Regions from separate parts of the Saccharopolyspora sp. NPDC049426 genome, predicted to be linked through region 3. Evidence: riboswitches for the same ligand, from Rfam matches in the RefSeq annotation. Region 3 holds a riboswitch; each other region holds the start of a gene.
The links. A riboswitch is a leader RNA that binds a small molecule or an ion and turns the genes downstream of it on or off. The one in region 3 is predicted to bind thiamine pyrophosphate.

Region 1 (5,060 bases), on a different contig from region 3:
CCCTCGCCGCGCCCTCCAGGTTCCGCGCCTGGAATTACGCCCCTCTCCGACCTATGTCGACGAGTAGCACCTATCGGGTTACAGGATGCCGACGAGAATCACTCAAATGATTGGTCAGTACGAGCGAGGGCTGATCCGCCAGAAGGTGGAGACCGGTCCCACGCCGGAGCCGAGGGGGTAGGCGTCGGCGACGCTGCGCGTGACGAACCGCTTGCCGCCGCGCACCGCGTCCGGCATCGAGGCGCCCTTGGCCAGCGCGGCGGTGATCGCCGAGGCGAACACGTCGCCGGCGCCGTGGGTGTGCTCGGTGGCGTAGCGCGGGCCCGGCAGCTCGATGGACTCCGTGCCGTCGAAGAGCAGATCGACGCACTCGGGGTCGTCGGGCAGGTGCCCGCTCTTGATCAGCACCCACTCCGGTCCGAAGGCGTGGATCGCCTTGGCCGCGTCCAGCAGGTCCTCGCGGGTGCGCGCGTCGATGCCGGTGAGCAGCCGCACCTCGTCGAGGTTCGGGGTGACCAGCGTGGCCCGGGGGAACGCCCGGTGGCGCAGCGCGTCGAGCGCGTCCGGCCGCAGCAGCGGTTCGCCGCTGCGCGACGCGGCCACCGGATCCACCACGAACGGCGTCCGGCCGCCGCGGCCGATCCCGTGCCGGTCGCAGGCGTCCAGGACGGCGTCGATGGTGGCGGCGGAGGCGAGCACCCCGGTCTTGGCCGCGCCGACGCCGATGTCGGAGGCCACCGCGTCGATCTGCGCGGCCACGGTCTCCGGCGGGATCTCCACCAGGCCGGTCACGCCGACGGTGTTCTGCACGGTCACCGCCGTCACGGCGGTCATGCCGTGCACCCCGCAGGCGAAGAAGGTCCGCAGGTCGGCGTGCATGCCCGCACTTCCGCCGGAGTCCGATCCGGCGATGGTCAGCGCGGTGGGCGGAGCGGTCTCGTCGTGCATTCCCAGAATGCTACGTGCCGCGTGATCGCCTCCGATCGCGCAGCTGCTGACTCCTCGGTCGTTTCCGGACAGGCTCGTGACCAGGCAGATCGCAAGAACTCCCCGCGCCGTTCGGCCTGAGCACCTCCACCGACGACTTCTGAGTGGCCGGGGCGGCTCGGTTGGAGCCGCCCCGGCCCTCGCGATCAGTCGTTGGCCGCGAGCGGCAGGTAGACCTCGCCGCCGGTGCGGGTGAACTCCTCGGACTTCTCCGCCATGCCGGCCTCGATGGCTTCGACGCTGGTCAGGCCGTGCTCCTCGGCGTACTTGCGGACGTCCTGGGTGATCTTCATCGAGCAGAACTTCGGGCCGCACATGGAGCAGAAGTGGGCCGTCTTCGCCGGTTCCGCGGGCAGCGTCTCGTCGTGGAAGGCGCGTGCGGTGTCCGGGTCCAGCGACAGGTTGAACTGGTCGGTCCAGCGGAACTCGAAGCGGGCGGTGGACAGCGCGTCGTCCCGCTCCTGGGCGCGGGGATGTCCCTTCGCCAGGTCGGCGGCGTGCGCGGCGATCTTGTAGGTGATCACGCCGGTCTTGACGTCGTCCCGGTTGGGCAGGCCGAGGTGCTCCTTGGGGGTGACGTAGCAGAGCATCGCGGTGCCGGCCTGGGCGATCATCGCCGCGCCGATGCCGGAGGTGATGTGGTCGTAGGCGGGTGCGATGTCGGTGGTCAGCGGGCCGAGCGTGTAGAACGGCGCCTCACCGCACAGCTCCTCCTCCAGCCGCACGTTCTCCGCGATCTTGTGCATCGGCACGTGGCCGGGTCCCTCGATCATCACCTGCACGTCGTGCTCGCGGGCGATGTGGGTGAGCTCGCCGAGGGTTTCCAGCTCGGCGAACTGGGCGCGGTCGTTGGCGTCGGCGATCGAGCCCGGACGCAGGCCGTCGCCCAGCGAGAACGTCACGTCGTAGGCGCGCAGGATCTCGCACAGCTCGCTGTAGTGGGTGTAGAGGAAGCTCTCCCGGTGGTGCGCCAGGCACCAGGCCGCCATGATCGACCCGCCGCGCGAGACGATCCCGGTCACGCGCTGGGCGGTCAGCGGAACGTAGCGCAGCAGCACGCCCGCGTGCACGGTCATGTAGTCCACGCCCTGCTCGCACTGCTCGATCACGGTGTCCCGGTAGATCTCCCAGGTCAGCGAGGCCGGATCGCCGTCGACCTTCTCCAGCGCCTGGTAGATCGGCACGGTCCCGATCGGCACGGGGGAGTTGCGCAGGATGCGCTCGCGGGTCTCGTGGATGCGCTTGCCGGTGGACAGGTCCATCACGGTGTCGCCGCCCCAGCGGGTCGCCCACACCATCTTCTCCACCTCCTCCTCGACCGAGGAGGTGACCGCGGAGTTGCCGATGTTGGCGTTGACCTTGACCAGGAAGTTCTTGCCGATGATCATCGGCTCGCTCTCCGGGTGGCACCGGTTCGCCGGGATCACCGCGCGGCCCGAGGCGACCTCGTCGCGCACGAACTCCGGCGAAACCCCTTCGCGGTGCGCGATGTACTCCATCTCGCGGGTGATCGCGCCCGCCTTCGCCCAGCCCAGCTGGGTGTTGTGCTCCCGTCCGTCGCGCCATCCCGCTCGCGTTCGAGGAAGTCCACTGTGGACGTCCACAGTGGCGTTTTCGTCGGTGTACGGCCCTGACGTGTCGTAGACGTCGAGGTGTTCACCGTTGGTCAGCTCGATGCGGCGGAACGGCACGCGCAGCCCGGATTCGGTGCTGCTGAAGACCTTTCGGGATCCCTCGATGGGTCCCGTGGTGATTCCGGATGCGTTCGGATACACGTCGGCCATTGCCGTCCACTCCCTACGCCGGCATTACCCGGTCAGGTTCGTGCGGTCGGCGACCCCGGAGTTCTCCAGTCGCCCTCTCAGCCCGCTCTTGGTGCGAGCTCCCGCGGATTGACTTGTTCGTGGCCGAGGCTACGGGGGTGCGGCCGCCGATGGCAACAGGTTCATCCGTCCGGCCGCGTTCGGCTCACTCGGCGAACGGGTCGCCCACCTCGGCCGGGTCCCAGCTCAGGCCGGGGACGCCCCACTCGTTGCGCTTGATCATCTTCTTGGCCGCGCGGGCGTGCCTGCCGGTGAGCCGGTCCAGGTAGACGTAGCCGTCGAGGTGATCGGTCTCGTGCTGCAGGCAGCGCGCGAAGAAGCCGGTCCCCTCGACCTCCACCGGCTTTCCGTCCACATCGGACCCGGTGGCCTTCGCCCAGTCCGCCCGGCCCGTCGGGTACGACTCGCCGGGGACCGACAGGCAGCCCTCCCAGTCGTCGTCCGGATCGGGCATGGTCTCCGGGACCTCCGAGGTCGTCAGCTCGGGGTTGATCACCACGCCGCGGTGCTGCACGCCCTCGTCGTCCGGGCAGTCGTAGACGAACAACCGCAGGTCGACGCCGATCTGATTGGCCGCGAGGCCCACCCCGTTCGCGGCGGCCATCGTCTCGAACATGTCCTCGACGAGAGTGCGCAGCTCCTCGTCGAAGCGCTCCACCCGGCGAGTCGGGTTGTGCAGCACGGGGTCGCCGTAGACGCGGATGGGGTGAACAGCCATGCGCGGACCCTATCGGTTCCCCCAGGTGGCCTGACCGGGTGCGCTCTTGCGCGTGAAACAGGGGTGTGATCGGCTCACCGTCCGGATCACGGCATGGTTCAATTGGTCACCGGGAATGACAGCCGTGTGATTCTCCGCGACCGAATCGCGAGGCGAGGAGCCGGATGGACGCCGCCCAGATGCTGACCGCGCAGGAGATCGCCCGTCAGTGCGAACAACTCGCGCGCATGCACGGGCGTCAGCAGGCGCCGGAGCGTCGGCGGCTGACCCTCGCCGAGCCGATCACGCAGCCCATCGAGCGGATCGTCGAACCGCCGGCGGACGAGCCCGAACCGGGCCCCGCGGACCGGGACCTGACCGACCGGGAGCTGGGGATCCTCGCCTTCGAAGCGCAGTGGTGGAAGCGCTCGGGCAAGAAGGACATCGCGATCCGGGAACTGTTCGACATGTCCGCGTCGCGGTACTACCAGCTGCTCAACACGCTGCTGGATTCCCCCGCCGCGTTCAACGCGGACCCTATGCTGATCAAGAGACTGCGCAAGGCACGGGCGGCACGACAGCGCACGAGGGCCGCTCAACGACTGGGAATCGAGTTGCACTGATGAGTGTTGGGGAACCGTCCGGCGGACCCGGCGGGGCCAAGCTGATCGGCCTGGGTCTGATCGGAGTCGGCGTGCTCGCGGCCGTGTTCGGGACCGCGACCCTGATGTCCGGCGAGTCCTCGGACACCGCCCAGCCGCTGCCGCAGGAGCCCACCTCGCAGGTGCAGCCGCCGCCGGAACCCGCGCCGGCCCCGGTCGTCCCGCCCGTGCAGCCGCCGTCGGCCCAGCCTCCGGTGGTCCAGCCCCCCACGACCCAGCCGCCGGTCACCGAGCAGCCCGGTTCGGGCAACGCCCAGACCCCGGGTTCGGGGCAGGACGTCCCGGTCGGTTCCGGCAAGGGCAGCGAGCAGATCATCGTGCGGGTCTACAACAACTCGACGATCTCCGGGCTGGCGCACCGCGCCGCCGAGGACCTGCGCAAGGCCGGGTACGACGTGCCCGAGGTCGGCAACTACGCCAAGGGCAAGATCCCGACCACCACGGTCTTCTTCCGCCCCGGCACCGGCGAGGAGCGCCAGGCCAAGGAGCTCGCCGCCCGCATCGGCGCCCGAGCCGAGGCCCGCTTCGACGGGATACAGGACGCCACGCCGGGCCTGATCGCCATCATCACCAACGACTACAAGGGCCCGTCCGTCGGGAAGTGATCCCCGAACCCCGCGCGGAGTTCAAGCCCTCACCGCACGCACCCGCACGTCTGTAGCGCCGCGACCCGCGCTCGGGCGTGCACGTCCTGGTCAGAGGGCTGAAGGTTGGCTTCGCGTGAGATCGGACCGGTCCGCGGGTCAGCGGTGGTTCTCGGCGTAGGCGGCGAGGGTCTCGAGCTGGGCCGGGTCCAGGGACGGGCGGACCGCCTCGCGGGCCGTGGCGAGGTGGGTGCCCGTGACCTTGGCGGCGGAGATGGATTCCCGCATCGCCGTGAGCGCGGCTTCG
Region 2 (5,060 bases), on a different contig from region 3:
GGCTACGACAACCCCTGGAAGAGCTACACGATCAGCTTCGTCCGCCCCGAACGCCTCCACATCCGCTGAGGCCGGGTTTTTCGAATTTCGCGCGAAATTCGAACGCCGACGTTCCGACTCGAATTTCGCGCGAAATTCGAATACGGCCCGAAACTTCGGGCTTTGACCTGGGAAGACACGCCCGGGCGCGGGGGCCCGTTCGAATTTCGCGCGAAGTTCGAAGGCTGCGCCCGGGCTCGGGAGTGCTGTCGGGGTGGGTGTAGGGGTGTCAGCCCATCGGGGTGCCGGGGCTTGAGGCTTGGGCCCAGAAGCGTTGGGCGATTCTTCCCGCTTGCGAGGCCAGGCGGCCCGCTTCGACGGCGCTGCGCATCGCCGTGGCCATGCGCTCGGGGTCCTGGGCGCGGGTGACGGCGGTGGCCAGGAGGACCGCCGAGCAGCCGAGCTCCATCGCCAGGGCCGCGTCGGAGGCCGTGCCGATGCCCGCGTCGAGGACGATCGGGACGGTGGCGCGGGAGACGATCATCTCGATGTTGTGCGGGTTGCGGATGCCCAGTCCGGTGCCGATCGGCGAGCCCAGCGGCATGACCGCCGCGCAACCGACCTCCTCCAGCTTCAGCGCCAGGACCGGGTCGTCGTTGGTGTAGGCCAGGACGACGAAACCCTGGTCCACCAGCTGCTCCGCCGCGTCCATGAGCTCGATCGGGTCGGGCAGGAGGGTGTCCTCGTCGGCCACCACCTCCAGCTTGACCCAGTTGGTCCCCAGGGCTTCGCGGGCGAGCTGCGCGGTGAGCACCGCTTCGGCCGCGGTGCGGCAGCCCGCGGTGTTGGGCAGCGCCTCGATGCCGAGCTTGCGCAGCAGGTCGAGGACACCGGTGCCGCCACCTGCGTCGGCGCGGCGCATCGCGACGGTCGTCAGCTCGGTTCCGGAGGCGATCAGCGCGCGCTCCAGCACGGCGAGGTTGTTCGCCCCGCCGGTCCCGGTGATCAGGCGCGAACCGAACTCGCGGCCGGCGATCAGCAATGGGTCGTCCACGGTCACCCTCCTTGCACTGCGGTGAGGACTTCGATGGTGGCGTCGGCGTGCAGCGCCGTGGCGGGCCACGACGCGCGCGGCACCACCGCGCCGTCCAGCGCCACGGCCACGCCTCGTTCCGGCACGCCGAAGTCGTCCAGCACTGACGCGAGGGTGGCGCCCGCGGCGACCTCCCGCGCGTCGCCGTTGATCACGACGTTCACTGCTGTCCTCCCAAACGGCTCGGATCGGTGGCCTTGATCAGCGGTTCCGGTTCTTCGCCGCGCAGCAGCGCCAGCACGGCGTCGACGGTGACCGGCGTGAGCAGGAACCCGCCTCGGTGGTGCCCGGTGGCGGCGAGCACTCCCGGCTCCAGCCAGCCGATCACCGGCAGGTTGTCGGTGGTGCTCGGGCGCAGCCCGGCGGTGGCCTCGACCAGCGCGTACTCGGCGATGCCCGGCATCACGGTCTCGGCGTTGGCGAGCAGGTCGCGGACGCCCCCGACGGTGACCTCGGTGTCGAAGCCGACCTCGTGCTGGGTGGCGCCGAGCACCACTCCCCCGTCGTCGCGCGGCACCAGGTAGCAGGGCCTGCCGCGCACCGGGCCGCGCACGGTGCGGGTCGGCGGTGGCAGCGCGGTGGCGCGTCGCCGCAGCCGCAGGATCTCGCCCTTGACCGGGCGGATCCGGTCGGCGAGCGCCGGGTGCAGCGAACCCGAGTGCGCACCTGCGGAGATCACCGCGACATCGCACTCCACAGTGGACTCGGCGAGCTCGACCGCGCCCTGCCGGACCGCCTCGGCGCGTTCGGCGATGAACTCCACGCCCGCGGCTTCCGCCGCCGCCCGCAGCGCGGTCAGCGCGAGCCGGTTGTCCACCGCGAGATCACCGGGCACTTCCAGACCACCGCGTACCGCGGGACCCAACGAGGGCTCTCGCCTGCGCAGTTCGCGGCCCGTCAGCCGAGTGACGCTGCGGCCCAGTCCGGCCAGGTATCCGGCGACGTTGTCGAGCTCTTCGCGGTCGGCGCCGTCGACGCCGAACATCAGCGTTCCCTCGGTGCGCAGCCCGGACGGCAGACCGGCCGCGCGGCTGAGCTCGTCGGCGAAGTCCGGCCAGCGGTTCAGCGACGTCGAGCCCAGTTCGAGGAGTTCTTCCTCGCCGGGCCAGGCCTCGGCGAGAGGTGCGAGCATCCCGCCCGCGACGTACGAGGCACCCGAGGCGGGGGCCGGATCGACCAGGCTCACCCGGTTGCCGGCCGCGGCAGCGCGCCAAGCCACCGACAGGCCGACGACTCCGCCGCCCACCACGACGACATGATCGGTTCGTTTCTCAGACAACTCCACGCTCCCTGCGCCGGCATGACCCGGATCAGGTTCGACGGTCGGAGCCCTGCGCTCCCTCTCAGCCCGGTCCGCCGGGCTCCCGTGCTCACCGCCATCCACAGTACCCGCCCGCAGATCGCAACGTCAGCGCCTGGTACGGGATCTCTTGAGGGGGATCACCCCGCTCAGCGGCGCGGGAGGCGCTGCCCGTTGCGGTGCGAGCTGAGTCCCTCACCTGAAACAGCGGCTACGCCGCATTTTCGCAACGGCTAGGGTGGGGGACATGCCTGGATTGGACGGCTTCGGGATTCGCGCGCGCCTCGCCGAGGCGAAGTTGTACCTGTGCACCGACGCTCGCAGCGAGCGAGGTGACCTCGCGGAGTTCGCCGACGCCGCGCTCGCCGGAGGTGTCGACATCATCCAGCTGCGCGACAAGGGCCCGGGCGGCGCTCCGCTGGAGGCCCGCCACGAGCTCGCCGCGCTGGAGGTGCTGGCCGAGGCCTGCGTGCGGCACGGCGCCCTGCTGGCGGTCAACGACCGCGCGGACGTCGCGATGGCGGCGGAGGCCGATGTCCTGCACCTGGGCCAGGACGACCTGCCGGTGGACATCGCCCGCCGCGTGGTCGGCGACCAGGTGGTAATCGGCCGCTCCACGCACGACATCGCCCAGGCCGACTCGGCGGCGACCGAGCCGGGCGTGGACTACTTCTGCACCGGACCGGTGTGGACGACCCCGACCAAGCCCGGCCGTCCCGCCGCGGGCATCGACCTGGTCCGGCACACCGCCGAGCACCGGGGGCACGGCCGTCCGTGGTTCGCCATCGGCGGCATCGGCCCGGAGAACCTCGACGAGGCCATCGAGGCGGGTGCCGAGCGCATCGTGGTGGTCCGCGCGATCACCGCCGCCGACGACCCCGAAGCCGCCGCCCGCGACCTCCGGGCACGGCTCGCCTGACCTGACGACGAACGACCCCCGGGAATCCCGGGGGTCGTCGTGCGTGAAGTGGTGTCAGCGGGAGCCGCTGTCACAGATCACTGGGTCAGCAGGGAGACGCCGTAGGCCGAGAGGGCCTCGTTGACCGGCTGGAAGTAGGTCGTGCCACCGCTGGTGCAGTCGCCCGAGCCACCCGAGGTCATGCCCTGGGCCTGGTCGCCCGAGATGAACGAGCCACCGGAGTCGCCCGGCTCGGCGCAGACGTCGGTGCGGGTCAGGCCCTCGACGGTGCCCTGCTCGTACTGAACGGACTGGTTCTTGGCCTCCAGCGTGCCGCAGTGCCAGCCGGTGGTGGAACCGGAGCGGCAGATCGACGCGCCCTCCGAGGCCTCCGTGGAACCGGCCACGGCAACCGTGCCGCCGTTGTAATCGTTCACCGCGGCCTGCGGGCTGTCGTCGGTGCCGACGGAGATGAAGGAGTGGTCATCACCGGGGAAGGACGAGCCCTCGAAGGTGCCGCTGGGCTCGGTGGTGGTGTCGCCGGTGCCGCCGCAGTGGCCGGCGGAGACGAACCCGCCCTCCACGGCGAAACCGACGGAGCAGCGAGCGCCGCTGCCGATGTAGTAAGCGTTGCCGCCCACCACGTCCATCAGCGTCCGGGGCTGCTCCTGCGACTCGACGACCTTCACGGCCTCGGCGGGCACGCCCGCGTCCTGCGCGAACTGCGCGGCCTCGGCCGCGGCACCCGGCTTGGCGGTGACGACGACGGCGTTCTGCTTGTTGCTCGCGTACCAGCCGGTGACGCTCTTCGGCGCCTGGGCCTTGCCCGCGTTGAGACCGTCGACGACCCCGTTGAGCTGCTTCGTGCTGAAGGCGACCTGGCGGACCTCGGCACCGGCGGCGCGGACCTGCTCGGAGCGGGCCGCGCCGGTCACGCCGACGACGAGCTTGCCGGTGGCGGAGTCGAAGTAGGCACCGCCGAAGGAGTCGGCCAACGCGCCGCGCAGGGTGCTCTCGGTGCGCTGAGCGGCGGATTCGAGCTGAAGCCGACCGAGGGCCTGCTGCTCGGTGAGGCCGAGGTCGCGCTGCATCGCCTGGAGCAGCGTGCCCGCCACCGGGACGGCGGTGGGTGCGGTGGCGGTGGCCGGCATGGTCAGCGCGGCGACCGTGCCCGCGGTGACCAGAACGGTCCCGGCGATGCGAGCCGCGAGTCTACGTTTCATCTCGTGTCTCCCTTGTAATGACCTGATCTCTCAAGGCCCCGTCGCCGGTCCAGTATCAGATTTTCTCAGGGGAATCACATCCAGCTTTTAGCGCAATGTGCGGAAAACAACTCCGATTGTTCCTTGATCAGCACCGGAATCAGGATCATTTCACCGTTTTTCGCAGTTATCGGAGCGGCAGTCCTGGAGCGATCGACTCGGAGGTCGGTTCGGTGGTCGAGGATTGCGTTGTGGGCGAACCGGTTTCGCTCGGCTGCTGCGTCGGCGGCCCGCTCGGGGCGGGTGGCTGCGAGCTGGTCGGCGGAGCGGATGGTTCCGGCGACGGCGTCTCGCTGGTCGGCGCCGGTTCGCTGGTCGTGGGCGCGACGGGCGCGGTCTTGACCGGAGCTCGCGGCGCAGGCTGGAACACCTTCCCGAGCGTCGTGCCGTCACCGCCCGACAGCGGGCGGCCGGTGAGTCCCTCGAAGCCGGTCACCAGCAGCATGCTCACCGCGAACACCGCCGCGCAGGTCGCGCCGACCAGGGTCCAGCGTCCCCACCTGCGGCGCGGCACCGGCGGGGAGAGCA
Region 3 (5,060 bases):
GCCTCGCCGAGCAGTTCGAGGTCGTCGACGTCCGCGACGAGCCGTCGGCATCGCTGCTGATCGAACCGTCGGTCACCGGTGACGACATGTTCTTCGGCGTCGAACCCGGGCTCTTCCGCACCGACGACGACGATCTCCGCGACGTCGTGGTGTGCATGCAGTCGGATCTGCTCGACGAGTCGGTGCCCGCGCTGGCCGGGTTCCTGCTGGACACGCTGCGCGAGTGGCGGGTCGAGCCGGAGCAGGTGGCCTTCGTGGAGGGCATCCCGCGCGCTGACCGCGAGGTGTTCTCGCTGGTCGAGCACGATCTGCCGGGCGCCCGGTTCCACGCGTTCGACGAGATCATGCGCGACGGACTGCCCGCCAAGCCCGGCCAGCGGTGGCTGTCGACGCGGTTCCACCTGCACCTGATGGCCGCAGCCGCGGGCGCGAGCGGGGTCGCGGTGTCGATCAACTCGGGGTACTACACCAACAAGCACCGGTCGTTGATCGACCGCGGTTCCGGCTGGGAGCTGAGCGAGGGCCTGCAGATTCCGTCGAGCCCCAGCGCCGGTGGCTTCAGCTCCGCCGCGCTGCGCGAGTTGCAGCAGCGCAAGGCGGCGCTGGCGAAGGCGATTTACGGCTGAGGGACCCGGTCCTGCTCGATTCGCACGGTGTCGGCGAGCGCGTTGGTCTCCTCCGGGGTGCGCGACTCGGGGATCTCGCACTCCGGGACCTCGGGCTCGACCGCCGACTGCGGCCAGATCTGGGGCGCCTCGATGCCGGGAAGCAGCTGCGCGGACTCGGGGGTCTCGCGACCGTCCCCGCGACGGTCAGCGATGTAGAACGGCGCGGCGGCCAGGATCGGGATCGACATCCCGAGAAAAACGATCAGAAGTGAAGACATTGCCCCAGAACTCCATCCACGCCCGCGGAAGATTCCGCCACTCACAAACGCCCTGCTAGGACAGGGGGCTCGCCCAGCATGTCGTTGTGCGAGCCACTTCGTTAACACCACAAGATTGTGTCACGCATCACATGATGAATCACGCTGTGGTGCAGCCCGAAACGGATGACGGCCCGCCACTACCGGCGAGCCGTCATCGGTGTTCTCGAAACGCGAAACCCTTGTCACGCAAGGAATTTCGCGGTGGGCCAGGTTTCCTTGACCCACGCGCCGTTCCAGAACACCCACTCGTACTCGGTCGCCCGGGTGAACGCGGCGAACATCTGCTCGCGCGTCGCGTCGTCCGAGCGCGCCGCGACCTTGTCGACCAGCTCCCGGGCGGCCAGCACGGCCTCGGCGAACTCGTCGTCTGCGTAGGTGGTGATCCACGCCTTGTAGGGGTGACCCTCGATGTCGCCGGTGGCGTCGAGGATCTTGCTGCCGACGTACTGGTACACCCAGAAGCACGGCAGGATCGCGGCCAGCAGCACCGGGTACGACTCGGTCAGCGCGCAGGAGCGCAGGTAGGACGTGTAAGCCAGGCACGACGGCGAGGTGTCCACACCGGAGATCTCCTCGTCGGTCAGGCCGAACTCGGCGACGTAACCGGCGTGCAGCCGCCGCTCCTCCACCAGCGCGCCCTGCGCGGCCCCGGCGAGGAACGCCGCGTCGGCGGCGTCATCGGCCCTGGTCGCCGCGGCTGACAGCGCCTGCGCGAAGCCGACCAGGTATCGCGCGTCCTGAACGATGTAGAAGGCGAAGACGTCCCGTTCCAGGCTGCCGTCCGCCAGCGCCTTGTTGAACGGGTGGTCCACGATCGCCTGCTGCAATCCGGCGGTGCGCTCCCACGCCTGGGCGCAGAACCCTCCGGCGGGCGGAGCGGGCAACGTGCTCATGAGAACCCCTCACAGAAGTCGGAATCGCGAATTCGGTGGCGCAGCGGCGGGCGGTTCTGGTCCGAACCGTTCATGATCGAAGCTCGGACTGTTCGGACCAGAACTGCCCTCTGCCGCTCACCACCAGTGGTGGAAGTGGTGCACCGGACCGTGGCCGCGGCCGACGTCCAGGCGCTCCGAGGCGCGCAGGGCCTCGGTGAGGTACTGCTTGGCCTCGCGGACGGCCGACAGCCAGTCCGCGCGCTGCGGGCGCAGCGCCGCGATCGCCGCCGAGAGCGTGCACCCGGTGCCGTGATCGTTGGTGGTGGCCACCCGCTCGCTGCTGAGGAACTCCGCCAGCCCGTCGCCGTAGAGCAGGTCGACGCTCGACTCGCCGCTGAGGTGCCCGCCCTTGAGCAGCACCTGCTTGGCGCCGAGCGCGGCCAGCCGCTCGGCCTGCGCGGGCATCTCATCGGGACCGCCGATCTCGGCTTCGCCGAGCAGGTCGGCCGCCTCCGGCAGGTTCGGCGTGATCAGGTCCACCCTCGGCAGCAGCTCATCGCGCAGCGCACCGACGGCCTCCGGCGCGAGGAGCCGGTCACCGCTCTTGGCGACCATGACCGGATCGAGCACGACGAACCGAGGCGAGTAGCGCTCCAGCACGGCCGTGACCGCGCGGATGACCTCGGCGTTGGCGAGCATGCCGATCTTGACGGCGTCCACCCGGACGTCGTCGAGCAGCGTCACCAGCTGGTCGGTGATGAAGTCCGGCGGGACCTCCTGCACCCGGCTCACCCCGGTGGTGGTCTGCGCGACCAGCGCGGTGATCACCGACATGCCGTAGGCGCCGTTGGCCGAGAACGCCTTGAGATCTGCCTGGATACCGGCGCCACCGCTGGGGTCGGTCCCGGCGATGGTCAGCACATTGGGAGCCATGACGTCCCTCCGCTAGTACGAGCTAGGTCAGGTTCAACGGGTCTGTTCTCAGCCCTGGCAGGGCACCCCGCGTCACTGCCACCAACCTAACAACCCAGGGCAAGCCCCCGGTCCGCGCGGTTCACTCGATCAACCCGATCACCTGGCCGACGTGGAGCACTTCGCCCCGCTTCACCTGGTGCCACAGGGTTCCCGTTGCCAGCGCCGACACCCGGATCGCGGCGCCGTCGGCCTCCGCGGGACGCAGCTCGGCCAGCGGCTGCCCCGCTCGGACCCCGCTCCCGTCGGAGGCCAGCCAGCGCACCAGCCGCCAGCGGGCCGGGCCCGTGCGCTCACCCGGCAGGTGAAGATCGGTCATCCCAACCCCCGGCTTCCAAGAACCGCAAGAATGCGACGAATGCCGCAGCGGATGAGCCCAGCGGAGGGAAAAGCCACCCCGATGGAGCAGTGCGACCGCGATCGATTTCACACCGTGAAAGCCCCCACCGGAAGGCAAGGTCATCCTCCGCAGCCGACTAAAGTGGAGGGCGATGGAAACCACGACCGATGCCCCAGGCTTCGCCCGCTCGCGCCGGCAGCGTTCTGAACAGGACCCCGCGCAGATCTGGGCGCCGCTAGCGGACCTGACCGAGGCCGCCGTCGCGGCCGCCGGATCGGGGACGGTGGCGATCACCCGCGGTTTTGACCGCAACAGCCGTCAGCGCGCCAAGGCACTGCGCGATCTGCTGGCCCGGCGCGACGTGCCCGCGATCGAGGTCACGCCCGCCCCGGGCAGCGACCGGTTGCTGGCCGACGTGGCGGTCAGCGCCGTGGTCAACCTGATCGGCGCCGGTTCGTGGCAGCCCTACCGGCTCGCCGCGCAGCTGCGCGCACCGGTGCTGACCCCCAAGCCCGGCACCGAGCCGGGTGACGAGGTCAGCCGGGATGTCATCGCCCTGGCCGGCGAGGAGTCCGGCAAGCGCGACGTCGCGCTCTCGCACGTCGCGGTGCGCGGCGACAAGCCCGCCGAAGGCCGGCTGACCGTCTCCTTCGACGACACCGAGCAGGTCATCGACGGCGGCTGGCTGACCGCCACCGTGACCGGCGACCAGCTCAGCGTGCAGTTCGGCGGCCAGGAGCAGGACGAGCGGTCGATCAGCACCGGCAAGATCCGGATCGAGGCGTCCGACGCGCCGCACCGCCTGGTGCGCGACGAGCTCCCGATCGCCGACTTCGAAGGCGCGGTCGTGCTCTCCGCCGAGCCCGCCGGGCTGAAGGTACGCCCGGTCTGACGGTTTCTTGGGCCGGACGAGTGTCGTCGGCTAACAGCGTTCGCTCAGGGGCGATTCCCGGTTGTGGGGGTCGCCCCTGAGCTGCGTTCGGGCCCGCGAACCCGGCCGTGACCGCGCACACTTTCCCGTTGTTTCGGCGAAACGCCGTCACGCCCCTCGGATCGGTGCGTCCCTCCACCAGGAGCGCGCGCTGCGCGGCTTCACCGCACCAAGCGGATCGGCACAGGGAGGCTGGGACTGTGGGGTCCAACCAGGAGTGGCACGTCAGTTGCCGCGACGTCGCCGGACGGCGACGAGACATGTCGGTGTTCGTCAACCACGGCCGGGTCGTCATCGTCGCGCCGCCTGGGGAGACGGCGGTGCTCTCACCGCTGGAGGTCGGCCGCTTGCGCGCGGCCCTGCGCGACGCGGTGGTCACCGCCGCCGACGTCGACTAGGACCCTGGGGGTCGGCGCGGCGGGAGAGAGGCTCCCCCCTTCCCCGCCGCGCCGTCTAACTTTCGCCAGCGCGCCTGGCGAGGGCCTTCAGGAGGGGAGCCGTTGGGCTCTCGCGCGATCGCGGAACCGGGATACTCGACACGGAGGACTTGGCCGGGAGGATTACTCACGGCACAATCTACTCTCGAGTAGGTTTCACGGACGAGGGGTGACCGAGTGAGCGTTCTGCGGCGACTGCCCAGCTTTCTGACCAACCACGCCGCACCGGCACTGCACACCTTGTTCGTGCTGGTCAAACAAGGCGTCGTGCGGCCCATGAGGCCGGACAAGCTGGTGCGCATCGCGCTCGCCTACCGGCGGTGGGGCATCACCCTGCCGCTCGGCTTCGCCGTCGGCGCCGCCCGCCATCCCGATCGCCCCGCCGTGATCGACGAGCGCGGCGCGCTCAGCTACGCCGAACTCGCCAACCGCACCACGCGCCTGGCCGCCGCGCTGCGCGACCGCGTGCCCGGCAAGACCCGCATCGGCGTGCTGACCCGCAACCACCACGGACCCGTCGAGGTCATCGTCGCCGCGGCCAAGCTCGGCGTCGACGTGGTGCTGCTCAACGTCGGGC
Region 4 (5,060 bases), on a different contig from region 3:
GACGGCGTGGACGGTGTTCGGCAACGCCACCGCGATCCTGGCCGGGGACGCGTTGCTCACCCTGGCGGCCGATGTGCTCGCCTCGTCGCAGCACCCGGAGGCGGCGAGCGCGGTGCGGATGCTCAGCAGCGCGACGCTCGCTCTCATCGACGGGCAGAACTCGGACCTGGAGTTCGAGACGCGCGCCGACGTGGACGTCGCCGCGTGCCAGCGGATGGCCCGTGACAAGACGGGTGCCCTGCTGGGGTGCGCGTGCGCGCTCGGCGCGCTGCACGGCGGCGGCTCACCGGAGCAGATCACCAGGATGCGCAGCTTCGGCGAGAAGCTGGGACTGGCGTTCCAGCACATCGACGATCTGCTGGGGATCTGGGGCGATCCGGCGATGACCGGCAAACCGGTGTTCTCCGATCTGCGCACCCGCAAGAAGACGTTGCCGGTGGTCTCCGCGCTGACCTCGGGCTCCAGCGCGGGCCAGCGGCTGGCGTCCCTCTACTACCGGGAGCAGCCGCTGGTCAGCGGCGAGCTCGCCCAGGCCGCCGAGCTCGTCACGCTCGCCGGCGGGCGGGCGTGGAGCCAGGCCCAGGCCGATGAACTGCTCGCCGCGGCGTTGACTGATCTCCGCAGAGCGGAGCCGGAGGAGGACGCGGCGGAAGCGCTCACCGCACTGGCCCACCTGGTGACGCGCCGGGACCACTGAATCCCGGCGCCCGGAAACGACGGCTCCAGCCACCACCGCCGCCCCTCCTGGCTGGAGCCGTCCCCGGTCACCGGGTGGTTCGCCTCGACGCGAACCACCCGGTCCAAGAGCTGTTCAGGAATGCGGCGGAGCCGCTGTTTCATGTGCGGGACTCAACCAGCACCGCCGCAGGTTCTGCTACCCGCACCGCTACGCGAAGCAATTCCTCAACAGCTTTCAGGAGGCCTTCCGGCGGCTGCGGGCGAGCAGGCCGATGATGCCCGCGGCCACCGCGGAGATGACGAACGAGGTCAGGGCCGCGCTCATCCAGGTCGGAACGGTGAAGCCGATGGCCTCGCGGGCGCCGGTCCACAACTCGGTCCACCAGCCCAGTTCGCCGGGGTTGATCAGCTGGAAGGTCGCGAAGCCCAGCAGCCAGGCGATCAGCATCCCCCAGCGGGAGGGGGCCTGCGCCGAGACGTCCCACTCGCGGTTGCGGGCGTTGTAGAAGTAGTCCACCGCCAGCACGCCGAACATCGGCACGAACACCGATCCGATCAGCAGCAGGAAGTTGGAGAACTGCTCGATGTCCATCGTCAGCGCGGCCAGTGTGCTGACCACACCGACGATCAGGCTCAGCAGCCGCCGATCCGTGCTGGGACGCAGGTTCTGGATGGACACCGCGGTCGAATAGGTGTCGGCGAAGGACTGGTCGACCTCGCGCAGCACCAGCACCGCGAAGAACAGGACGCCCAGCGGCGCCGCCAGCAGCGGGTCGAACGCCTTGTCCCCGTCGAACCCGACCAGCGCCAGACCGAGCAGACCGAGCAGGTAGCAGGCGATCTGGGTGACCGAGTAGCCGACGGTCGCCGCGGTGAACGCGCCGCTCGCCGACCGCGAGTGCCGCGAGTAGTCCGAGGCGACCGGCAGCCAGGACACCGCGACGGCCAGCGCCGCGTCGGCGCCCGGCCAGAACCCCTCCCAGGACCCGTCGTTCATCGGCGGCAACGGCTGGCGCAGGAGCTGCACGAAGAAGTAGACCATCGCGATGAGCACCGCGATGCTCACGTAGCGGCGCAGCAACCGCAGCGCGCCCAGGGGGCGCAAGGTCAGCGCGGTGGTGAGGGCCCCGGCGATGAGCACGTACAGCCACTGCGGTCCGCCACCGAACAGCGCCTCGGTTCCCTGGGCGATCACCAGCAGTTCGAAGGTCCCCCAGCCGACCAGCTGGAGGATGTTGAGCACGGTCGGCACGTAGGACAGCCGGGTGCCGAACAGGCCGCGCAGCAGCATCATCGCCGGTGCGCCCGTGCGGGCACCGGGGATGGCCGCGATGCCGACCATCAGGCTGCCCAGCACGGTCCCGACGACGGTGGCCGTCACCGCAGCCGCGAAGGACAGCTGCGGCACCCCGGCGGGCGCGAGCACCGCGAGCGCACCGCTGAAGCCGAGCAGGCTCACGCCGAGGTTGCCCCAGAAGGCTCCTTGGTCGAGCACGCCCAGCGTTCTGGGGGCCGGTTCGTCCAGGGTGTTCGGAACTTCGGACCGTTCGACGTCAAGCGCCATCGACAGCTCCCTACGCCGGCATTATCCGGACAGGTTCTGCGGTCGGTGGCGCGCTGCGTGCCACCCTCTCAGCCCGATCCGCCCGAGCTCCCGCGTGGATAAGTCGGGCAGACCATACCTGATCGAGTGAAGGGGGTCGGTCAGCGCCTCCTGTTGCCGAAAAGCCCGCGGGTGACCTCGCGACCGACGGCGCTGGCGGCGGAGCGGAAGAACGAGCGCACGGCGGGGTTCTCCATCGCCTTCTGGAACATCCCCGCTTCCTCGCGCGCACCCTTCTGCTGCGGGACCTGCCCTTCCGGAGCGGCCGGCTCGGCGACCTTCTGGGCGAGCTTCTCGTAGGCGGACTCGCGATCGATCGTCTCGGAGTACTTGGCGTGCAGGTCGGAGGACTGGGCGGAGGTGCGGACCGCGTCCTCGCCGATGGTGCCCATCAGCGAGCGCGGTGGGCGCAGCCGCGTCCAGGCCACCGGTGTCGGAGCTCCGGTCTCCGACAGCACGGTCACGATCGCCTCCCCGATGCCGAGGCTGGTCAGCGCCTCGTCGAGCCGGTAGTGCTCGGTGGTCGGGTAGGTCTTGACGGTCTTGGACAGCGCCTTCTGGTCCTCGGGGGTGAAGGCGCGGATCGCGTGCTGGACGCGGGCGCCCAGCTGCGAGAGCACCGGGTTGGGCAGGTCGGTGGGCAGCTGGGTGCAGAAGAAGACGCCGACTCCCTTGGAGCGGATGAGCTTCACGGTCTGCTCGATGCGGTCGAGGAACGCCTTGGAGGCGTCGTTGAAAAGCAGGTGCGCTTCGTCGAAGAAGAACACCAGCTTCGGCCGGTCCAGGTCACCGGCTTCGGGCATCTCCTCGAAGAGCTCGGCCAGCAACCACATCAGGAACGTGGAGAACAGCACCGGGTTGGTCTGCACGTCGTCGAGCTCGAGCAGGTTGACCACGCCCTTGCCCTCGGACTGCCGGAGCAGGTCGGCCACTTCCAGCTCGGGTTCGCCGAAGAACTCGTCCCCGCCCTGGGCCTCCAGGTTCGACAGGGCCCGCAGGATCACCCCCGCGCTGGCGGCCGAGACACCACCGATGCCCTTGAGGTCTTGCTTGCCCTCGTCGCTGGTCAGGTACTGGATGACCGACCGCAGGTCCTTGGTGTCCAGCAGCGCGAGTCCGCGCTGATCGGCCCAGTGGAAGATCAGCCCGAGGGTGGATTCCTGGGTGGCGTTGAGCCCGAGCACCTTGGCCAGCAGCACCGGCCCGAAGCTGGTGATCGACGCCCGGATCGGCACCCCGCGGCCGCCGGTGCCCAGCGAGAGGAACTGCACCGGGTAGGACGCGGCTTCCCAGTCGTCGCCGACGTCCTGGGCACGCGCGGTGAGCTTCTCGCCGCCCTCGCCGGGCTGGGCGAGCCCGGACAGGTCGCCCTTGATGTCGGCGAGCACGACGGGCACCCCGGCGTCGGAGAGCTGTTCGGCGAGCAGCTGCAGCGTTTTGGTCTTTCCGGTGCCGGTCGCTCCTGCGACCAGGCCGTGCCGGTTGAGCGTGGCCAGCGGGATGCGCACCTGGGCCGCGGCGTCCGCCTCGTTGTCGATGACCACCGCCCCGAGGTCGACGGCGGCTCCGCCGGAGCTGTATCCGGCCGCGATCTGCTGGGCGGCGTCGTTGTCGGTCACCGCAGTCTCCTCCCGTCGGCACGTTCCCCTCGGAAGGTAGGTCGATCCGGCCGCCGAGCTGGGGAGCACCACTCGGTCGAGGGACATGCGGGCGCGTCCGCACTAGCACCCCGAACGAGCCACCAAAAGGCTCGTTGACCACCGGAAAGATCTCCTTCGACGGCATGGGATGCGTCGCTCGTTGGAGTTAGAGTCTGGTCGGACCACATGGCTGTGAGCGAGCGTGCGTGAGGAGTGCGTCGTGACCGGATTGGACCGCCTGCGGGCGCGCGTCAGAACCGAGGATTCCCTGGTCGTGGCGTTCTCCGGCGGCGTGGACTCGGCGCTGCTGGCCGTGGTGGCGCACCAGGAGCTGGGAGCGCGGATGCTCGCGGTCACCGCCGTGTCCCCGAGCCTGGCCGCCGAGGAGCGCAAGCGGGCCAAGCGCTTCGCCCGCGAGAACGGCCTCGCCCACGTCGAGGTCTGCACCGACGAGGCCGACCGGCCCGAGTACGCCGCCAACGACGGGAACCGCTGCTACCACTGCAAGTCCGCGCTGTTCGACGCGGTGGAGCCGCTGGCGGCGACGATGGGCGCGAGCATCGCGCTGGGCACCAATGTGGACGATCTGGGAGATCACCGGCCGGGTCAGCGCGCGGCGGCGCAGCGCGGCGCGATCGCGCCGATGGTCGACGCCGGGCTCACCAAGGCCGACGTCCGCGAGGCCAGCGCCGAGCTGGGTCTGTCCACTGCGGACAAACCGGCGGCAGCGTGCCTGGCCTCCCGCGTCGCCTACGGCGATCCGGTCACCCCGGAGGTGCTGGCCCGCATCGAGCGGGCGGAGGAAGCCGTGCACGCCCTGGGGTTCCCGGTGTGCCGGGTCCGCGCGCACGGTCAGGGCACGGTGGCGCGCCTGGAGGTGCCCGCCGAGGACATCGACCGCGCGGCAGCGCACCACTCCGAGCTCGACGCCGCGGGCCGGGAGGCGGGCTTCGAGTTCTGCGCGCTGGACATGGCCGGTTTCTCCAGCGGCCGGATGAACGTGCTGCTTCCGCTGCTGCCCACCCGGACGGCGTCATGACCGGCTTCAGCGATCTCGGCTACGCCAGGGTCGACACCGACCGGGAATCCCGCCAGGGGCTTCCGGAGGTGGTCTACGGGCCCGGCAAGCGGCCGGAGGA

Region 1: linked by a shared signal. The riboswitch ahead of thiC (phosphomethylpyrimidine synthase ThiC) and the one ahead of thiD (bifunctional hydroxymethylpyrimidine kinase/phosphomethylpyrimidine kinase) in region 3 are both predicted to bind thiamine pyrophosphate.
Region 2: linked by a shared signal. The riboswitch ahead of thiO (glycine oxidase ThiO) and the one ahead of thiD (bifunctional hydroxymethylpyrimidine kinase/phosphomethylpyrimidine kinase) in region 3 are both predicted to bind thiamine pyrophosphate.
Region 4: linked by a shared signal. The riboswitch ahead of AB0J78_RS26845 (cytosine permease) and the one ahead of thiD (bifunctional hydroxymethylpyrimidine kinase/phosphomethylpyrimidine kinase) in region 3 are both predicted to bind thiamine pyrophosphate.

The regions. Positions count from the first base shown of each region.
Region 1 covers NZ_JBFAPZ010000013.1:55,306-60,365, reverse strand. Annotated here, with positions in the region: gene thiD (bifunctional hydroxymethylpyrimidine kinase/phosphomethylpyrimidine kinase) at 115-948, opposite strand; gene thiC (phosphomethylpyrimidine synthase ThiC) at 1,134-2,771, opposite strand; TPP riboswitch at 2,765-2,886, opposite strand; gene AB0J78_RS25900 (peptide deformylase) at 2,956-3,528, opposite strand; gene AB0J78_RS25895 (DUF3263 domain-containing protein) at 3,822-4,130, shown strand; gene AB0J78_RS25890 (LytR C-terminal domain-containing protein) at 4,130-4,774, shown strand; gene AB0J78_RS25885 (AAA family ATPase) at 4,913-5,060, opposite strand, start outside.
Region 2 covers NZ_JBFAPZ010000013.1:62,304-67,363, forward strand. Annotated here, with positions in the region: gene AB0J78_RS25915 (FUSC family protein) at 1-69, shown strand, start outside; gene AB0J78_RS25920 (thiazole synthase) at 269-1,033, opposite strand; gene thiS (sulfur carrier protein ThiS) at 1,036-1,236, opposite strand; gene thiO (glycine oxidase ThiO) at 1,233-2,351, opposite strand; TPP riboswitch at 2,343-2,450, opposite strand; gene thiE (thiamine phosphate synthase) at 2,620-3,291, shown strand; gene AB0J78_RS25940 (S1 family peptidase) at 3,369-4,493, opposite strand; gene AB0J78_RS25945 (hypothetical protein) at 4,660-5,060, opposite strand, start outside.
Region 3 covers NZ_JBFAPZ010000017.1:136,668-141,727, forward strand. Annotated here, with positions in the region: gene AB0J78_RS29465 (polysaccharide pyruvyl transferase family protein) at 1-626, shown strand, start outside; gene AB0J78_RS29470 (hypothetical protein) at 617-886, opposite strand; gene tenA (thiaminase II) at 1,111-1,821, opposite strand; gene thiD (bifunctional hydroxymethylpyrimidine kinase/phosphomethylpyrimidine kinase) at 1,939-2,736, opposite strand; TPP riboswitch at 2,724-2,816, opposite strand; gene AB0J78_RS29485 (biotin/lipoyl-containing protein) at 2,858-3,094, opposite strand; gene AB0J78_RS29490 (hypothetical protein) at 3,267-4,007, shown strand; gene AB0J78_RS29495 (hypothetical protein) at 4,247-4,444, shown strand; gene AB0J78_RS29500 (AMP-binding protein) at 4,661-5,060, shown strand, end outside.
Region 4 covers NZ_JBFAPZ010000014.1:60,324-65,383, forward strand. Annotated here, with positions in the region: gene AB0J78_RS26840 (family 2 encapsulin nanocompartment cargo protein polyprenyl transferase) at 1-697, shown strand, start outside; gene AB0J78_RS26845 (cytosine permease) at 914-2,242, opposite strand; TPP riboswitch at 2,233-2,346, opposite strand; gene AB0J78_RS26850 (helicase HerA-like domain-containing protein) at 2,383-3,900, opposite strand; gene larE (ATP-dependent sacrificial sulfur transferase LarE) at 4,142-4,960, shown strand; gene larB (nickel pincer cofactor biosynthesis protein LarB) at 4,957-5,060, shown strand, end outside.